Regions from separate parts of the Kitasatospora sp. NPDC089797 genome, predicted to be linked through region 2. Evidence: predicted binding sites of a transcription regulator. Region 2 holds the regulator's gene; the other holds the start of a gene.
The links. Region 2 encodes HrcA, which represses chaperone genes, less so after heat shock. Its sites were predicted from a motif close to TTNGCACTCNGNNNNNCNGAGTGCNAA; they were not measured.
Positions count from the first base shown of each region.

Region 1: the regulator HrcA is predicted to act here: its motif matches at 3,526-3,552, upstream of AB0O91_RS23755 (FmdB family zinc ribbon protein).

Region 1 is NZ_JBFBGS010000029.1:56,477-64,246, forward strand. Features, by position in the region: gene AB0O91_RS23745 (potassium/proton antiporter) at 201-1,685, shown strand; gene AB0O91_RS23750 (MFS transporter) at 2,124-3,383, shown strand; gene AB0O91_RS23755 (FmdB family zinc ribbon protein) at 3,564-3,899, shown strand; gene AB0O91_RS23760 (hypothetical protein) at 4,539-4,940, opposite strand; gene AB0O91_RS23765 (sigma-70 family RNA polymerase sigma factor) at 5,061-6,047, opposite strand; gene AB0O91_RS23770 (phosphatase PAP2 family protein) at 6,482-7,309, shown strand; tRNA gene AB0O91_RS23775 (tRNA-Arg) at 7,378-7,450, opposite strand; gene AB0O91_RS23780 (D-alanyl-D-alanine carboxypeptidase) at 7,582-7,770, opposite strand, start outside.
Region 2 is NZ_JBFBGS010000046.1:17,924-25,693, forward strand. Features, by position in the region: gene AB0O91_RS30580 (Uma2 family endonuclease) at 1-10, shown strand, start outside; gene AB0O91_RS30585 (DUF3097 domain-containing protein) at 1-834, opposite strand; gene AB0O91_RS30590 (hypothetical protein) at 859-1,443, opposite strand; gene htpX (zinc metalloprotease HtpX) at 1,466-2,386, opposite strand; gene hrcA (heat-inducible transcriptional repressor HrcA) at 2,654-3,688, shown strand; gene dnaJ (molecular chaperone DnaJ) at 3,770-4,909, shown strand; gene AB0O91_RS30610 (16S rRNA (uracil(1498)-N(3))-methyltransferase) at 4,988-5,737, shown strand; gene AB0O91_RS30615 (S41 family peptidase) at 5,898-7,770, shown strand, end outside.

The DNA.
Region 1 (7,770 bases), on a different contig from region 2:
GGCGTACCGCCGTGAACGGGGGACCGAGCTGGGGCCAAGCTAAAGGTATGGCAAAATGTTAGACTGAGTAACGATCCGCAACAGGAGCATTGACGACTTCTTAGCGGGCCGACGCCCGACGGAGTCCTCCCTGTACCAACGGAACACCCCCAGCACCACCTGACACCCCGCCCGCCCATGCCTGCCCGAGGTGCCACTGCGTGAACGTCGACCACCTGAACCAGCTCCTGCTCGAAGCCTCCGTGATCCTGCTCTTCGCGGTGGTCGCCGTGCGGTTCTCAACCCGATCAGGGCTGCCCAGCCTGCTGATCTACCTCGGGATCGGCGTGGCCCTGGGCCAGAACGGGATCGGCGTCACCTTCAACAACGCGGAACTGACCCAGGTGCTCGGCTACGCGGCACTCGTGGTGATCCTGGCCGAGGGCGGCCTCAAGACCAGCTGGCGGGAGGTCAGACCGGCCATGCCGGCGGCCACCGTACTGGCCACCGTCGGCGTCGCCATCAGCGTCTTCGTCACCGCGGCCGGCGCGCACTGGCTGGTCGGCCTGGACTGGCGGACCTCGCTGCTGCTCGGCGCGATCGTCTCCTCCACCGACGCCGCGGCCGTCTTCTCGGTCCTGCGGATGGTCCCGCTGCCGCACCGGCTGACCGGCCTGCTGGAGGCCGAATCCGGCTTCAACGACGCGCCCGTGGTCATCCTGGTGGTCGCCTTCGCCTCGACCGGCGAACTGGACTCCTGGTACGTGCTGCTCGGCACGATCGCCGCCGAACTGGCCATCGGCGCGGCCGTCGGTCTGGCGGTCGGCAAGCTCGGCGCCTACGCGGTCAAGCACGTCGCCCTGCCCTCCTCCGGCCTGTACCCGATCGCCGTGGTGGCGCTCACCGTGCTCGCCTACGCCGGCGGCGCGCTGCTGCACGGCTCCGGCTTCCTCGCCGTCTACATCAGCGCGGTGATCCTCGGGAACTCCAAGCTGCCGCACGGGCCCGCGGTGCGCGGCTTCGCCGACGGACTGGCCTGGATAGGGCAGATCGGCATGTTCGTGCTGCTCGGGCTGCTCGCCGCGCCCGAGAGCATGGGCGACGCGGTGGTCCCCGCGCTGGTGGTCGGCGCGGTGCTGGTCTTCGTGGCCCGGCCGCTGTCCGTGATCCTCACCCTGACCCCGTTCAAGGTGCCCGGACGCGAGCAGGCACTGCTGAGCTGGGCCGGACTGCGCGGGGCGGTGCCCATCGTGCTGGCCACCATCCCGGTGGTGTCCGGCGCGCACAAGGCCGAGGACGTGTTCAACATCGTCTTCATCCTGGTCGTCGTCTTCACCCTGCTCCAGGGCCCGACCCTGCCCTGGATGGCCAAGCGGCTGCGGATCGGCGAGGGCTCCATGGGCCAGGACCTCGACATCGAGTCGGCGCCGCTGGAGAAGCTGCACGGGCACCTGCTGTCGGTCGCGCTCTCGCCGACCTCCCGGATGTCCGGCGTGGAGATCAGCGAGCTGCGGCTGCCGAAGGGGGCCGCCGTCACCCTGGTCGTCCGGGAGGGCAACTCCTTCGTGCCGGACAAGGCGACCATGCTGCGCGGCGGGGACGAGCTGCTGGTGGTCACCACGGACGAGGTCGGCGAGGCGGCCGAGCGGCGGCTGCGGGCCGTGGACAAGGGCGGCAAGCTGGCCGGGTGGCTGAACGGGCGGTGACCGGCGGGGCGGGGCGGGCCCCGGGTGGTCTGGGTGGTCTGGCGGGATCTACGCGCGTAACTGTATGCTGGTTCGATTACGCCGTATAACCACCGCTAGACCACCCCCAGCATCTGCCTGACGCAGAGTTGGCGCGACCGCTCGGCGGCCGCGGTCCGCCCCGGCCCACCAGGCCCGGCCGGCCCGGTATCTACCCCGGTCGACGCGCGAGAGGACGACTCTCGGCGCCGTCGGGGCCACCCCATGCCCTGCCGCGCTACCAGGCAGCAGGAAGGACCGACCGTGACGGCCCGCCGAACGGTCGAGATCGCCTCGGACTCCGCTCCGGACACCACTCCGGACTCCGTCCCGGGCAGTGCTCCGGACACCACCCGGGACTCCGCGACCAGCACTGTCGACACCGCCGCCGAGGCGCCCGCCCGAGTCGGGTACGGCGAGCTGCTGCGCACCCCGGGCGCCTGGACGTTCCTGTCCCCCGCCCTCGTCGCGCGGCTCCCCTACGCGATGCTCAGCATGGGCATCCTGCTGCTCGTCACCCAGACCACCGGCTCGTACGGCACTGCCGGTACCGCCGTCGCCGTCGCGGCCGTCGCCCAGGCCCTGATCGGGCCGCAGACCGGGCGGCTGGCCGACCGGTACGGCCAGGCCTCCGTGCTGGTCCCGACGGTGCTGGTGCACGCCGCCTCGGTCGCCCTGCTGATCACGCTGGCGCTCGGCCACGCGCCGGACTGGAGCGTCTACCTGGCCGCCGTCCCCGCCGGGGCGAGCGTGCCGCAGGTCGGCGCGATGGTCCGGGCCCGCTGGGTCTCCACCTTCACCCGCGAGGGCGCCTCGCCCAACGCCGCGGCCAAGGTGAGCACCGCCTTCGCCTTCGAGTCCGTGACGGACGAGTTCACCTTCGTGATCGGTCCGATCCTGGCCGCCAACATCGCCGCGTTCGCCAGCCCGGCGGTCGCGCTGGTGGTCGAGGCCTCGCTGACCCTGGTCGGCGGCCTCGCCTTCGCGGCCCAGCGCCGCAGCGCCCCGGCCCGGATCGTCCCGGAGCCCGGTGTGAAGCGCGTCTCGGCGCTGGCCTCGCCCGGCGTCCGGCTGCTGGTCGGAGCCTTCCTCGGGGTCGGCGCGGTGTTCGGCGGCATGCAGGTGTCGGTCAACGCCTTCGCGGACTCGGTGGGGCAGCACGACTCCGGCGGCACGGTGTACGGGATCTTCGCGGGCGGCTCGATGCTGGCCGGCGTGCTGTACGGCGTGATCGCCTGGCGGCGGCCGGTCCAGCAGCGGATGGTCATCAGCTACACGATGCTGGTGCTCGGCTGCTCGGCGCTGTGGGCGATGCCCAACCTGGTCGCGCTGACCGTCGCCGGGCTGGTCTGCGGCCTGGCCATCGCCCCCACCCTGATCAGCGGCTACACCCTGGTCGAGACGCTGGTCGCGGACGGCGCCAAGACGGAGGCCTTCACCTGGCTGACCGGTGCGATCGGGCTGGGACTGGCGCTCGGGTCGATGGCGGCGGGCAAGCTGCTCGACGGCCACGGCCCGTCGGTCGGCTTCCTGGTGCCCGCCGTCGGCGCCGGCCTCGGGCTGATCGCCCTGGTGTCGCTGCGGCACCTGCTGGTGGCCCCGGGCGGGGCGGGACGCGTGGTGGCCTCCTCGGCCGAGCGCGGCAACCCGGCGCAGCTCGTCGGCGCGGCCAAGGGCTGAGTGCACACGGCGGCCGCGCTGCCGACGGTCGGCGACGCGGTGGTCGGCGGGTGGCGACGCGGTGGTCCGCGACGCGGTACCGGCTCATCTCACACCGGATTCGCTGGACTGATCCAACGGAATACCGCATCATTGACCATCGTTAGCACTCATCAGGCGAGAGTGCCAGGAGGAAGACAAGTGCCCACGTACCAGTACCAGTGCACCGAGTGCGGCAACGGCCTGGAGGCGGTGCAGAAGTTCACCGACGAGGCGCTGACCACGTGCCCCGACTGCCAGGGACGGCTCCGCAAGGTCTTCTCGGCCGTGGGCGTCGTGTTCAAGGGCTCGGGCTTCTACCGGACCGACAGCCGGTCGTCCTCCAGCAGCTCGGTGAGCTCGGGTTCGTCCGCCGGCTCCTCGACGCCGTCGACCTCGGGCTCGTCCGGCTCCGGGGGTTCCGCGGGTTCCACCGGCTCTTCGAACTCGTCGAGCTCGTCCAGTTCGTCCAGCAGCCCGGCTCCGGCCGCGGGCTGATCCCGGCCCCCGGGTCTCCCGGGCGTCGCCGAAAGCTTCACGCAAAGGCCCGTCGGCCCCGCTTCGCGCGGGGGCGGCGGGTCTTTTCGCGCGCCCGCGTCAATGCGCCGAGGTCGGCCTCACTCGTGTGAGTGCACGAAGTTGTCCACAGGCGCGGGTTTGTCCACAGGTTGTGGGAACCGGCTTTCCGTCGGCACGGGAAACGGCGCATCGTACGGGTCACCGGGCCGGATCGAGCCGGCCCGGGCGAGTCCGGAGGTGTCCCGATGACGGCCATGAGCCTGTCCGCTCCCCTGCCCGCGCCCACCGTGCCGCCACGGCGGGAGGTGCCGAGCTTCCCACCGATCCGGCGCGGCTGCGGCGGGTGGCACCGCTGGCGCCGGGCCGCCCGGCGGCGGGCGGGAGTGCCGGCGCTGGTGCTGCTCGCGGTGGCTGCGGCGCTCGCCTCCGCGCCTGTGCGGGCGGGGCTGTCACCGTCCCCCGCGGGCGCGGCGGGCCGCCTGGGCTGCCCGTCCGGACCTCCGGAGGATCGCCCGTGAGCCGAGACAGAGGAGGTCCATCCGGCGGCCGAGAGCCGTGACGCACCGGGGCAGGGCAGGGCACGCCGGCGCCCGCTGTTCCCCGAGATGCGCGGTCCTTCTAGTCCCCGTGGTGCGGCGGGCGCTGACTCAGGTACCAGTCCAGCCCCCGACCACCGCTCTCCCCAGCCCCGGGGCGGTCACCCCAGCCGGCGTCGGTGTCGTCCCGGGACTGCTGATCGAGCGGGTCGCGGAAGACCAGCCGGGCCTTGGTGGGAGCTGCGGGAGCAGCGGAAGAGGTGGGGGTGGAGGTGGAGGTGGTGGGAGGGCCTGAGGTGGTGGCGGAGGAGGAGGCCCGGGTGGTGGAGGAGGGAGGAGGGGAGGAGGGGGAGGGGGAGGGAGGGGCGGGGGTCCCCCGCCCGCGCCGCGACCGGCCCTGCCCTTGGCCCTGTTCGCGCTCCGGCGCCTGCTCTCGTTCCTGCTCGCTCACCTTGTCCACCACCTCGTCCACTCCCCTGCTCACGGTCCGTCCGCCCTGCCCTTCCAGCCTAGAAGCCCCGCGAGACCCCCGGTGACGCACTCCGGGCCCGGTTGCGGAGTGCTCCGCAACCGGGCCCGGGTCATCGACCTCGGCGGACGGCCGTCAGGCGGCTTCGAAGCCCGCATGATCGGCGATCTTCTTCAGCTCGGCCAGTGCGTGCTTCTCGATCTGCCGGATCCGTTCGCGGGTGAGGCCGTGCTGCTTGCCCACCTCGGTGAGGGTGCGCTCGCGGCCGTCCTCCATGCCGTAGCGGGAGCGGATGATCGAGGCGGTGCGGTCGTCGAGCCGCCCGATCAGGCCGTCCAGCTCCTCACGACGGAGCATGACCATCACGGCGTCCTCCGGGGACGTCGCCCCGGTGTCCTCCACCAGGTCGCCGAACTGGGTCTCCCCCTCGTCGTCGACCGACATGTTGAGGCTGACCGGGTCCCGGGCCCAGTCCAGCACGTCCTTGATCCGGGCCTCGGTGGTGTCCAACTCGGCCGCGATCTCGGCCGGCTCGGCCTCGCGGCCCAGTTCCTTGGACTTCTCGCGCTGCACCCGCCGGATCCGCCCAAGCTCCTCGACCAGGTGCACGGGCAGCCGGATGGTGCGGGACTGGTCGGCGATCGAGCGGGTGATCGCCTGCCGGATCCACCAGGTCGCGTAGGTGGAGAACTTGAAACCCTTGGCGTAGTCGAACTTCTCGACGGCGCGCACCAGGCCCGCGTTGCCCTCCTGGATGAGGTCGAGCAGGGGCAGGCCGCTGCGCGGGTAGCGCCGGGCGACCGCGACCACCAGGCGGAGGTTGGAGCGGATGAAGACGTCCTTGGCACGCTCGGCGTCGGCGGCTATCGCCTCCAGCTCCTCGCGCGTGACGCCCTCGGGGAGTTGGCCGTCGGGGAGTTCGCTCTCCTCCAGCAGGTGCTGGGCGTACACACCGGCCTCGATCCGCAGCGAGAGCTCGACCTCCTCGGCGGCATCGAGCAGGGGCGTCCTGGCGATCTCGTCGAGGTACATACCGACCAGGTCGCGGTCGGCCTCGAAGTTGGTCGGGCGGGCCGCGCGAGTCCGGTCGGCCCTGTCGCGAACGACGGCACGGGTGGCCATGCTTGCTCCCTTTGCTGGTGTTGCCGAGGTCTGCCTGCCTGCCCCGAGAGGGCAAGAAGTGCGGGCCCCGCGGGGCTCACACGTAACGATCCAACGAACAGATTCCGGACAACATTCCCAAGTCGTTCAGATTCTTCCCGGCGATGCAGTATCCTGCCGGTTTTCACCCCGGTTCTGGACGGTCGGTGACCGCTCGAGCACCTCCGGTGCCCGCGGACGACCGATCCCGTGACCCTTCCGGGCGACCTCTTCACCGCCCGCACACCCGGGCGCCGCCTACTCGTTGAACAGGCAAAGGATCGCGTACGTTCCCGTGCGCCCCCTTTTTCCGCCCGCGCCCGCCACCCGGCGCACGCAGGTCCTCCGCACAAAAGATGCCGAATCGCTATCACCCCAGCTCCAGATCTGCGCAGGCCGCTGGGAAGGTGTCAGGCATGCACCTGACCAACAGCACGTCTCTCGTCACCGTGCGTCAGCGCCGCCTCCTCCGGGAGGCCTCGCTCGCGCTGGGCTGTGCCGCGCTGTTCGTCCTCCTGGCCATGCTGGTGACGGGCCACTGGTCCCCCCTGCACGAGTTCGACCAGGACTGGATCAGCGAGTTCCACGGCTACGCGCGGGACCACCGGGCCTGGACCGCCGCCGTGCAGACCCTCTCCGACATCGGCGCCCCCGTCACGATGCGTGTTCTCCTCGGCATCGCGGCCGCCTGGCTCCTGCTGATCGGCGCCCGGGTGCTGGCCGGCTGGGTGGCCGCCCAGGCGCTGGTCGGCTGGGGCGCCCAGTGGGCGCTGAAGCTGGCCTTCGACCGGCCGCGGCCCGTCTTCCCCGACCCGGTCTCGCACGCCGACGGCCCGGCCTTCCCCTCCGGGCACGCCATGGCCTCGGCGATCACCTGCGCCGCCCTGGTCGGCCTGCTCTGGTACCGGGTCGACCGACGCGGGCGCACCGCCGCCTGCACGGTGTCCGCGGTGGCGATGCTGTCCATCGGCTGGACCCGGACCGCTCTCGGGGTGCACTGGCCCAGCGACGTCGTGGCCGGCTGGCTGGCCGCCGGCGTGGTGGTGGGCGTCGTGACGGCCGCGATCGAGCTCTGGCGACCGGGCGCCCTGGCCCGGGACGTCCGCCGGGTCAACTGGCGCACCAGGCCCAGGGTCCAGCGGGTGATCGTGCCGTCCGTCCGGACGGCCCGGGCCGACGAGCCGTCCGAGGACGGCGAGTTCGAGGATCCTTGGACCGACAGGCCGCGACCGGGCCGGAGTTGACCGCGGCCGCAACGCCGCAGGCCCTCCGTCCCGGCTGGGAGGAGGGCCTGTGAGCTGCGGTTCTGTTGTGCCCCAGGCAGGATTCGAACCTGCGACACCGGCTTTAGGAGAGCCGTGCTCTATCCCCTGAGCTACTGAGGCGTGGCCGGTCGGTGACCAGGCCGTTCACAGCGTACCGGATCGGGCGTCGGCCAAGGGTGGCGGACCGTGGCGCAGGACCGCGGAGGGGGAGCCGGCCGGGCCGGCTCCCCCTCCGCGGTGCGGGGTGGGGATCAGAGGAGGCGGAACAGGCGGGACTGGATGGAGGGCGGGTTCAGTTCGGACTGGAGGGCCACCGGGACCTCCGCCTTGCTGTCGCCCACGCGCAGCGTGCCGACCTCCTTGCCCGCCGCCAGCTGGTGGCCCAGCACACCCGGCTCCAGGGTGACCGTGCCGGTGACGCCCGGGAAGCCGGCGACCAC
Region 2 (7,770 bases):
CTACTCCTGACCCGGCAGGGCCGTGAAGTCGATCAACTCCTCGACCTTGGCGAGGAGTTCGGGCTCCAGGTCCTTGTAGCTGTCCACCGTCGACAGGATCCGCTTCCAGGCGGCCGGGGTGTCCACCGGCCAGCCGAGGCGGCGGCAGGTGCCCTCCTTCCAGTCCTCGCCCCGGGGGACGGCGGGCCAGGCGGGGATGCCGACCGAGGAGGGCTTCACGGCCTGCCAGACGTCGATGTAGGGGTGGCCGACGACCAGCACCGAGTCGCCGGTGACCTGGGCGGCGATCCGGTGCTCCTTGGTGCCCGGGAGCAGGTGGTCGACCAGGACGCCGAGGCGGCGGCCGGGGCCGGGGGCGAAGTCGGCGACGATCGCGGGGAGGTCGTCGATGCCCCGGAGGTACTCCACGACGACGCCCTCGATCCGCAGGTCGTCGCCCCAGACCCGCTCGACCAGCTCGGCGTCGTGCCGTCCCTCGACGTAGATCCGGGACTCGCGGGCGACCCGGGCCCGGGCGCCGGGGACGGCGAGGGAGCCGGAGGCCGTGCGGGCGGGGGTGCGCGGCGCGGCAGGGGCGGCGGGGCGGACCAGGGTGACGGTCCGGCCCTCCAGCAGGAAGCCGCGCGGGACCAGCGGGAAGACCCGGTGCTTGCCGAAGCGGTCCTCCAGGGTGACGGTGAACCCCTCGGCCGTCTTCTCGCAGCGCACCACCGCCCCGCAGAAGCCGCTGGCCGCCTCCTCGACCACCAGGTCCCGCTCGGCCGGCACCTCGGGCGCCGGCTGCTGCTTCTTCCACGGCGGGGTGAGGTCGGGTCCGTACTGGTGGCTGCGCATGGGGGCGAGTCTACGGACGGCCCGTCAGAGGCCCGGCGCGCCCCACACCGGGAACCAGCGGCTGAGGTCCTTCTCCAGCCGCAGGTCGTTCCCCAGCAGCGCGTTGACCTGGAGCTCCAGCGGGCTGTTGCGCCGCTCCCCGCCGCCCGGCATCGGGGCGAACGGGTAGAAGGTGCCGCGCTTGTAGAGGTAGACCAGGGCCAGCGACTGCCCCTCCGCGTTGCGGAAGCCGACCAGCGAGCAGAGCAGCTGCGGGCCGAAGCCGTTGGCCTCCAGCTCGCTGTTGACCGCGTGCAGGTCGTTGACCAGCTCCGGCAGCTCCTCGGGGGTGTGCCGGGCGAGCAGCCAGGAGTAGCCGTAGCCGTCCTTGGAGGCCTCCACCGGGACGCCGCCGCGCTCGGTGTCGGCGTCCAGCAGGGCCCGGACCTGCTGTTCCACCTGGACGAAGGCCCCGCCCTCGACGGCGGCGAAGCAGACCGAGCCGAGCCCGGTGGGCAGGAAGCCCGCCCCGGCCTCCAGGGTGAGCGCGGCGGACGGCAGGCCGAACAGCTGGTCGAGGTCGGGCTTGACGGGCTTGGTGCGGCCGAACAGGGCGTCCAGGATTCCCACGGGGGTCCCTTCCGGGTAGGGGTCAGCGGCCGAGCTGCTCGGAGATCTTCGCCAGCTGGGCCAGCCGCTTCTCCAGCGTCGGGTGGGTGGAGAGCAGCTGGGAGGCGGTCTCCCGGGCGCTCAGCGCGGGGGCGAAGTAGAAGGCGTTGTACGGCTGGGACTTGCGCAGGTCCTCGGTGGGGATGGCGGCGATCTGCCCGGTGACCTTGGTGAGGGCCGAGGCCAGTGCGCTGGGCCGGCCGGTGAGCTGCGCGGCGGCCCGGTCGGCGGCCAGCTCCCGGTAGCGGGACAGCAGCCGGGTGAGCAGGAAGCTGATCGCGTAGACCACGATCGACACCAGCGGGATGATCAGCGCGGCGATGGCCGCGTTCTGGTCGTTGCTGTTGCGGTTGCCGCCCATGAACCCGCCGTACATCGCGATCCGGGTCATCGCCCCGGCGAGCACGCCGAGGAACCCGGCGATGGTCATCACCGCGACGTCCCGGTGGGCGACGTGCGACAGCTCGTGCGCGAGGACGCCCTCCAGCTCCTCCGGTTCGAGCCGGCGCAGCAGGCCGGTGGTGACGCAGACCACCGCGTTCTGCGGGTTGCGGCCGGTGGCGAAGGCGTTCGGCATGTCGTTGTCGGCGACCGCCACGCGCGGTTTGGGCATGTCGGCCAGGGCGCAGAGCCGGTCGACCGTGCCGTGCAGCTGGGGGTACTGCTCCGGGGTCACCTCGTGGGCGCCCATGGCCCGCTCGGTGATCTTGTCGCTGAACCAGAACTGGGCCACGAACAGCCCGCCGGAGATCAGCACGATCAGCGGCCAGGCCCCGCGCAGCAGCACGATCAGCAGGCCCGTGAAACCGACGTACAGCAGCCCGATCACGAACATCGTCCCGACCATGCGGCTGGTCAGGCCGCGGTCCGGCGCGAAGCGGGTGTGCTGGCCCGAGCTCGACATCGCTTGCTCCTCCGTTCGCCGTCGCTTTCGATGCTGCCACCCGGACGGCCCCGGGGCACCACCCGCGCGCACGGAGTGTCGGGGCGGCCGTCCGGAACTGCGGGCAGGATCACCCCGGCCGGGCCGTTCCTGCGGTAGGACCCGGGCCGTACACTGGCAGGTACGGTTTTGGCACTCGTGCGTGCAGAGTGCCAGGGTCGGGGTCCTCCCCGGAGCGGCTCGCAGCATCACAGACGGACAACGTGCGAAGACGGAGGTGCGTGCCCCATGGCCGGAGAGGTCCGCCAACTGGACGACCGCAAGCTCGCCGTGCTGCGCGCGATCGTCCAGGACTACGTGGGCACGGAGGAGCCGGTCGGCTCCAAGGCCCTGGTGGAACGGCACAACCTCGGGGTGTCCCCGGCCACGGTGCGCAACGACATGGCCGCGCTGGAGGAGGAGGGGTACATCCACCAGCCGCACACCAGTGCGGGGCGGATCCCCACCGACAAGGGCTACCGGCTGTTCGTCGACAAGCTCGCCGAGATCAAGCCGATGAGCTCCCCGGAGCGCCGCGCGATCCGGCACTTCCTCGACGGCGCGGTCGACCTGGACGACGTGGTCATGCGCACGGTGCGGCTGCTCGCCCAGTTGACCCGCCAGGTGGCCGTGGTGCAGTACCCCTCGCTGACCCGTTCCACGGTCCGGCACATCGAGCTGGTGGCGCTGGCCCCGGCGAAGGTGATGCTGGTGCTGATCACCAACACCGGCCGGGTCGAGCAGCGGATGGTCGACTGCCCGGGCACGGTCGGCGAGACGGTCCTGGCGGACCTGCGCTCGCGGATCAACGCGCGGGCGGCCGGCCAGCGGCTGCCGGACGTCCCGGGGCTGCTGGAGGAACTCCCGGCGGCCTTCGAGCAGGCCGACCGGCCGACCGTCAGTACGGTCCTGGCGACGCTGTTCGAGGCGCTCGCCGAACAGAACGAGGAGCGGATCATGCTGGCCGGCACGGCCAACCTGACCCGCTTCGGGCACGACTTCCCGCTCACCATCCAGCCGGTGCTGGAGGCGCTGGAGGAACAGGTCGTCCTGCTCCGCCTCCTGGGTGAGACCACGGACGCCGCGATGACGGTCCGGATCGGGCGGGAGAACGCGTACGAGGGGCTGAATTCCACCTCGGTCGTCTCGGTCGGTTACGGTTCGGGCGACGAGAGCGTGGCCAAACTGGGTGTGATCGGTCCGACCCGGATGGACTACCCGGGCACAATGGGGGCGGTGCGGGCGGTGGCACGGTACGTGGGCCAGATCCTGGCCGAGTCGTAGCACAGCAGCCGCCGTCGAGGGGTTCGACGGCGGAGACCAGTCGCAGCAGCACTACTACAGGCGGAACAAGCGGAGCATTTGGTGGCCACGGACTACTACGCGGTACTCGGCGTCCGACGGGATGCGGGGCAGGACGAGATCAAGAAGGCGTTCCGGCGCCTGGCACGCGAACTGCACCCGGACGTCAACCCGGACCCGAAGACGCAGGAGCGGTTCAAGGAGATCAACGCCGCCTACGAGGTGCTCTCCGATCCGCAGAAGCGCCAGGTCTACGACCTCGGGGGCGACCCGCTGTCGCCCGGCGGCGGCGGCGCGGGCGGCTTCGGGGCCGGCGCGGCGGGCTTCGGCTTCTCCGACATCATGGACGCCTTCTTCGGCGCCGCGGCCGGCCAGCGCGGCCCGCGCTCGCGCACCCGCCGCGGCCAGGACGCCATGATCCGGCTGGAGATCACCCTGGAGGAGGCCGCCTTCGGCACCACCAAGGAGCTCCAGGTCGACACCGCCGTCACCTGCACCACGTGCAGCGGCGAGGGCGCGGCCCCCGGCACCTCCGCGCAGACCTGTGACATGTGCCGCGGCAAGGGCGAGGTCTCCCAGGTGACCCGCTCCTTCCTGGGCCAGGTCATGACCTCCCGCCCGTGCCCGCAGTGCCAGGGCTTCGGCACCGTCGTGCCGACCCCGTGCCCCGAGTGCGCCGGCGACGGCCGGGTGCGCGCCCGTCGCACCCTGACGGTCAAGATCCCGGCGGGCGTGGACAACGGCACCCGCATCCAGCTGGCCGGCGAGGGCGAGGTCGGCCCCGGCGGCGGCCCGGCCGGCGACCTGTACGTCGAGATCGCCGAGACCACCCACGCGGTGTTCCAGCGGCGCGGCGACGACCTGCACTGCACCGTCACCATCCCGATGACGGCCGCCTCGCTCGGCACCCAGGTGCCGCTGCAGACCCTGGACGGGCTGGAGGAGGTCGACATCCGGCCCGGCACCCAGTCCGGCCAGTCGATCCCGCTGCACGGCCGGGGCATCACCCACCTGCGCGGCGGCGGCCGGGGCGACCTGATAGTGCACGTCGAGGTGCAGACGCCCACCAAGCTCGACGCCGAGCAGGAGGAGCTGCTGCGCCGGCTCGCCGTGCTGCGCGGGGAGGAGCGCCCGTCCGGCCAGTTCGCGCCGGGCCAGCAGGGGCTGTTCTCGCGCCTGAAGGACGCCTTCAACGGCCGGTAGTCGTCCACGCAGGGGTGCCGGGGGCTGGTCCCCGGCACCCCTGCGGTGTTCCCGTTCCCTTCCCGGAGGTTCCCCGTCATGACCGCGCCCGTCTTCGTCGTCGAGACCGAGCGGATCGCCGCCGCCGCGCCCGGGGCCGTGGTGCGGCTGGACGGGCCGGAGGGGCGGCACGCGGCCGCGGTGAAGCGACTGGAGGCCGGCGAGGCGGTGACCCTGGCGGACGGCCTGGGGCTCGGCGTGGACGGCACCGTCGCCGGGGTGCTCGGCAAGGACGCGATCGAGGTCACGGTCACCGCGGTGCGCCGCGAGCCGGAACCGGCGCCGCGGATCGTCGTCGTCCAGGCCCTGCCCAAGGGCGACCGCGGCGAACTGGCCGTGGAGACCATGACCGAGGTCGGCGTGGACGTGGTCGTCCCCTGGGCCGCCTCCCGGTGCATCACCCAGTGGAAGGGCGAGCGGGGCGCCAAGGCGCTCGCCAAGTGGCGGGCCACCGCCCGGGAGGCGGGCAAGCAGTCCCGCCGGCTGCGCTTCCCCGAGGTGCGCGAACTCGCGACCACCCGGCAGCTGGCGCCGCTGCTGGCGCAGGCCGCCCTCGCCGCGGTGCTGCACGAGGAGGGCGCCGAGCCGCTGGCGCAGGCCGCGCTGCCGGCCGGCGGGGACGTCGTGCTGGTGGTCGGCCCGGAGGGCGGGGTCTCCCCGGAGGAGCTGGCCGCCTTCGCCGAGGCGGGCGCCCGGCCGTACCGGCTCGGGCCCTCGGTGCTGCGCACCTCGACCGCCGGGGTGGCCGCCGGGGCGCTGCTGCTGGGGCGCACCGGCCGCTGGTCCTAGGGCTCCGACTCCTAGAGCCTCGACTCCCAGAGCCTCGACTCCCGGAGCTCCGACTCCCAGGGCTTCGACGGCGGGCCCGGGGAGGCCGGATTCCCGCACGCCGGACGGCAGTTGCCGGAAAACGGAGCGGATCGTACCCGCACCTGCCTACGCTGACCGGGTGACGGACTCGCTGAGCACCTCCACCGGCGCCTACCTGCGCCAGCCCCACCTCCACGGCGATCTGGTGGCCTTCGTCGCCGAGGACGACCTCTGGCTCGCCCCGCTGGACGGCGGCCGGGCCTGGCGGCTGACGGCCGACCACGTGCCGGTGCGTCACCCCCGGTTCTCCCCGGACGGTCGGCACCTCGCCTTCACCTCCACCCGGGACGGCGCCCCGGAGGTGCACGTGCTGCCGGTGGACGGCGGTCCGTCCCGGCGGCTCACCCACTGGGGCAACGAGCTGACCCGGGTGCAGGGGTGGACGGCGGACGGGCGCCCGATCGCCACCACCGGCGCGGGCGAGGCCGGCGGGCGCCGCAGCTGGGCGCACGCGCTGCCGCTGGACGGCGGCGCGGCGGCGCGGCTGCCGTACGGGCCGGTCGGCGGGCTGGCCTTCGAGCCGGACGGCGGGAGGGTGCTGCTGGTCACCGCCAACAACCGCGAGCCGGCCTGGTGGAAGCGCTACCGGGGCGGCCGGGCGGGCCGGCTGTGGCTCGGGCGGGACCGGTTCGAGCGCGTCCACGAGGAGTTGGACGGCAACCTCGACTCCCCGCTCTGGGTGGCCGGGCAGGGCGGCCGGGGCGGCCGGATCGCCTTCCTGTCCGACCACGAGGGCGTCGGCGAGCTCTGGTCCAGCCGCCCGGACGGCACCGACCTGCGCCGGCACACCGGCGACCCGGACGGCTTCTACGCCCGTGGCGCCGCCACCGACGGCACCCGGGTGGTCTTCCACCGGGCCGGCGACCTCTGGCTGCTGGACGACCTGGACACCGCCGCGCCGCGCCGCCTGGACATCCGGCTGGCCGGCCCGCGCACCGGCCGCCGCCCCCGCCCGGTGCCCGCCGCGCACTGGCTGGAGTCGGTCGCCCCGGACCGCACCGGCCGGGCCGGGGCCGTGGTGGTGCGCGGCAGCGTGCACTGGCTGACCCACCGGGAGGGCCCGGCCCGGGTGCTGGACGAGACCCCGGGCGTGCGCGCCCGGCTGGCCCGGGTGGTGCCCGCCCCGGACGGCACCCAGGGCGTGCTCTGGGTGTCCGACGCCGAGGGCGAGGACGCCCTGGAGTACGCCCCCGACGTGTACGGCCCGGAGCGCCGCCGGCTGGCCGCCGGGCAGCTGGGCCGGGTCAACTCGCTGGTGGTCTCCCCGGACGGCCGGCAGGCCGCGCTCGGCGTGCACGACGGCCGGGTGCTGCTGGTCGGGCTGGCCGACGGCGCCGTCCACCAACTGGACCGCAGCACCGACGGCGAGGTCAGCGGGCTGGTGTTCAGCCCGGACTCGGCCCGGCTGGCGTGGTCCCGCCCGGTGCACCGGATGGGCCCGTACTCGCTGCGCCAGATCGTGCTGGCCGACCTGGCCACCCGTACCGTCGGCGAGGTCACCCCGCAGCGCTTCCTGGACACCTCGCCCGCCTTCACCGCGGACGGCCGCTACCTGGCCTTCCTGTCGGTGCGCAACTTCGACCCGGTCTACGACGCCCACGCCTTCGGCCTGTTCTTCCCGAACGGCTGCCGCCCCTACCTGGTCACCCTCGCCGCCGAGACGCCGTCCCCGTTCGGCCCGCAGCGCGCCGGACGGGCCCCCGGCGGGGAGGAGGACGAGTCCAAGGCCCGCCCGGCGGACGGCGCGGAGGCCGCGGCCGGGGCCGGGCCCGCCACCGGGCTGGACCTGGACGGCATCGCCGACCGGATCGTCCCCTTCCCGGTCGAGGGCGGCCGCTTCCACGCGCTGCGCGCCGCCAAGGACGGCCTGCTGTGGACCAGGGCGCCGCTGCTCGGCGAACTCGGCGACGAGGCGGCCTCCCTGGAGGACGAGCGGCCCCGACCGGTGCTGG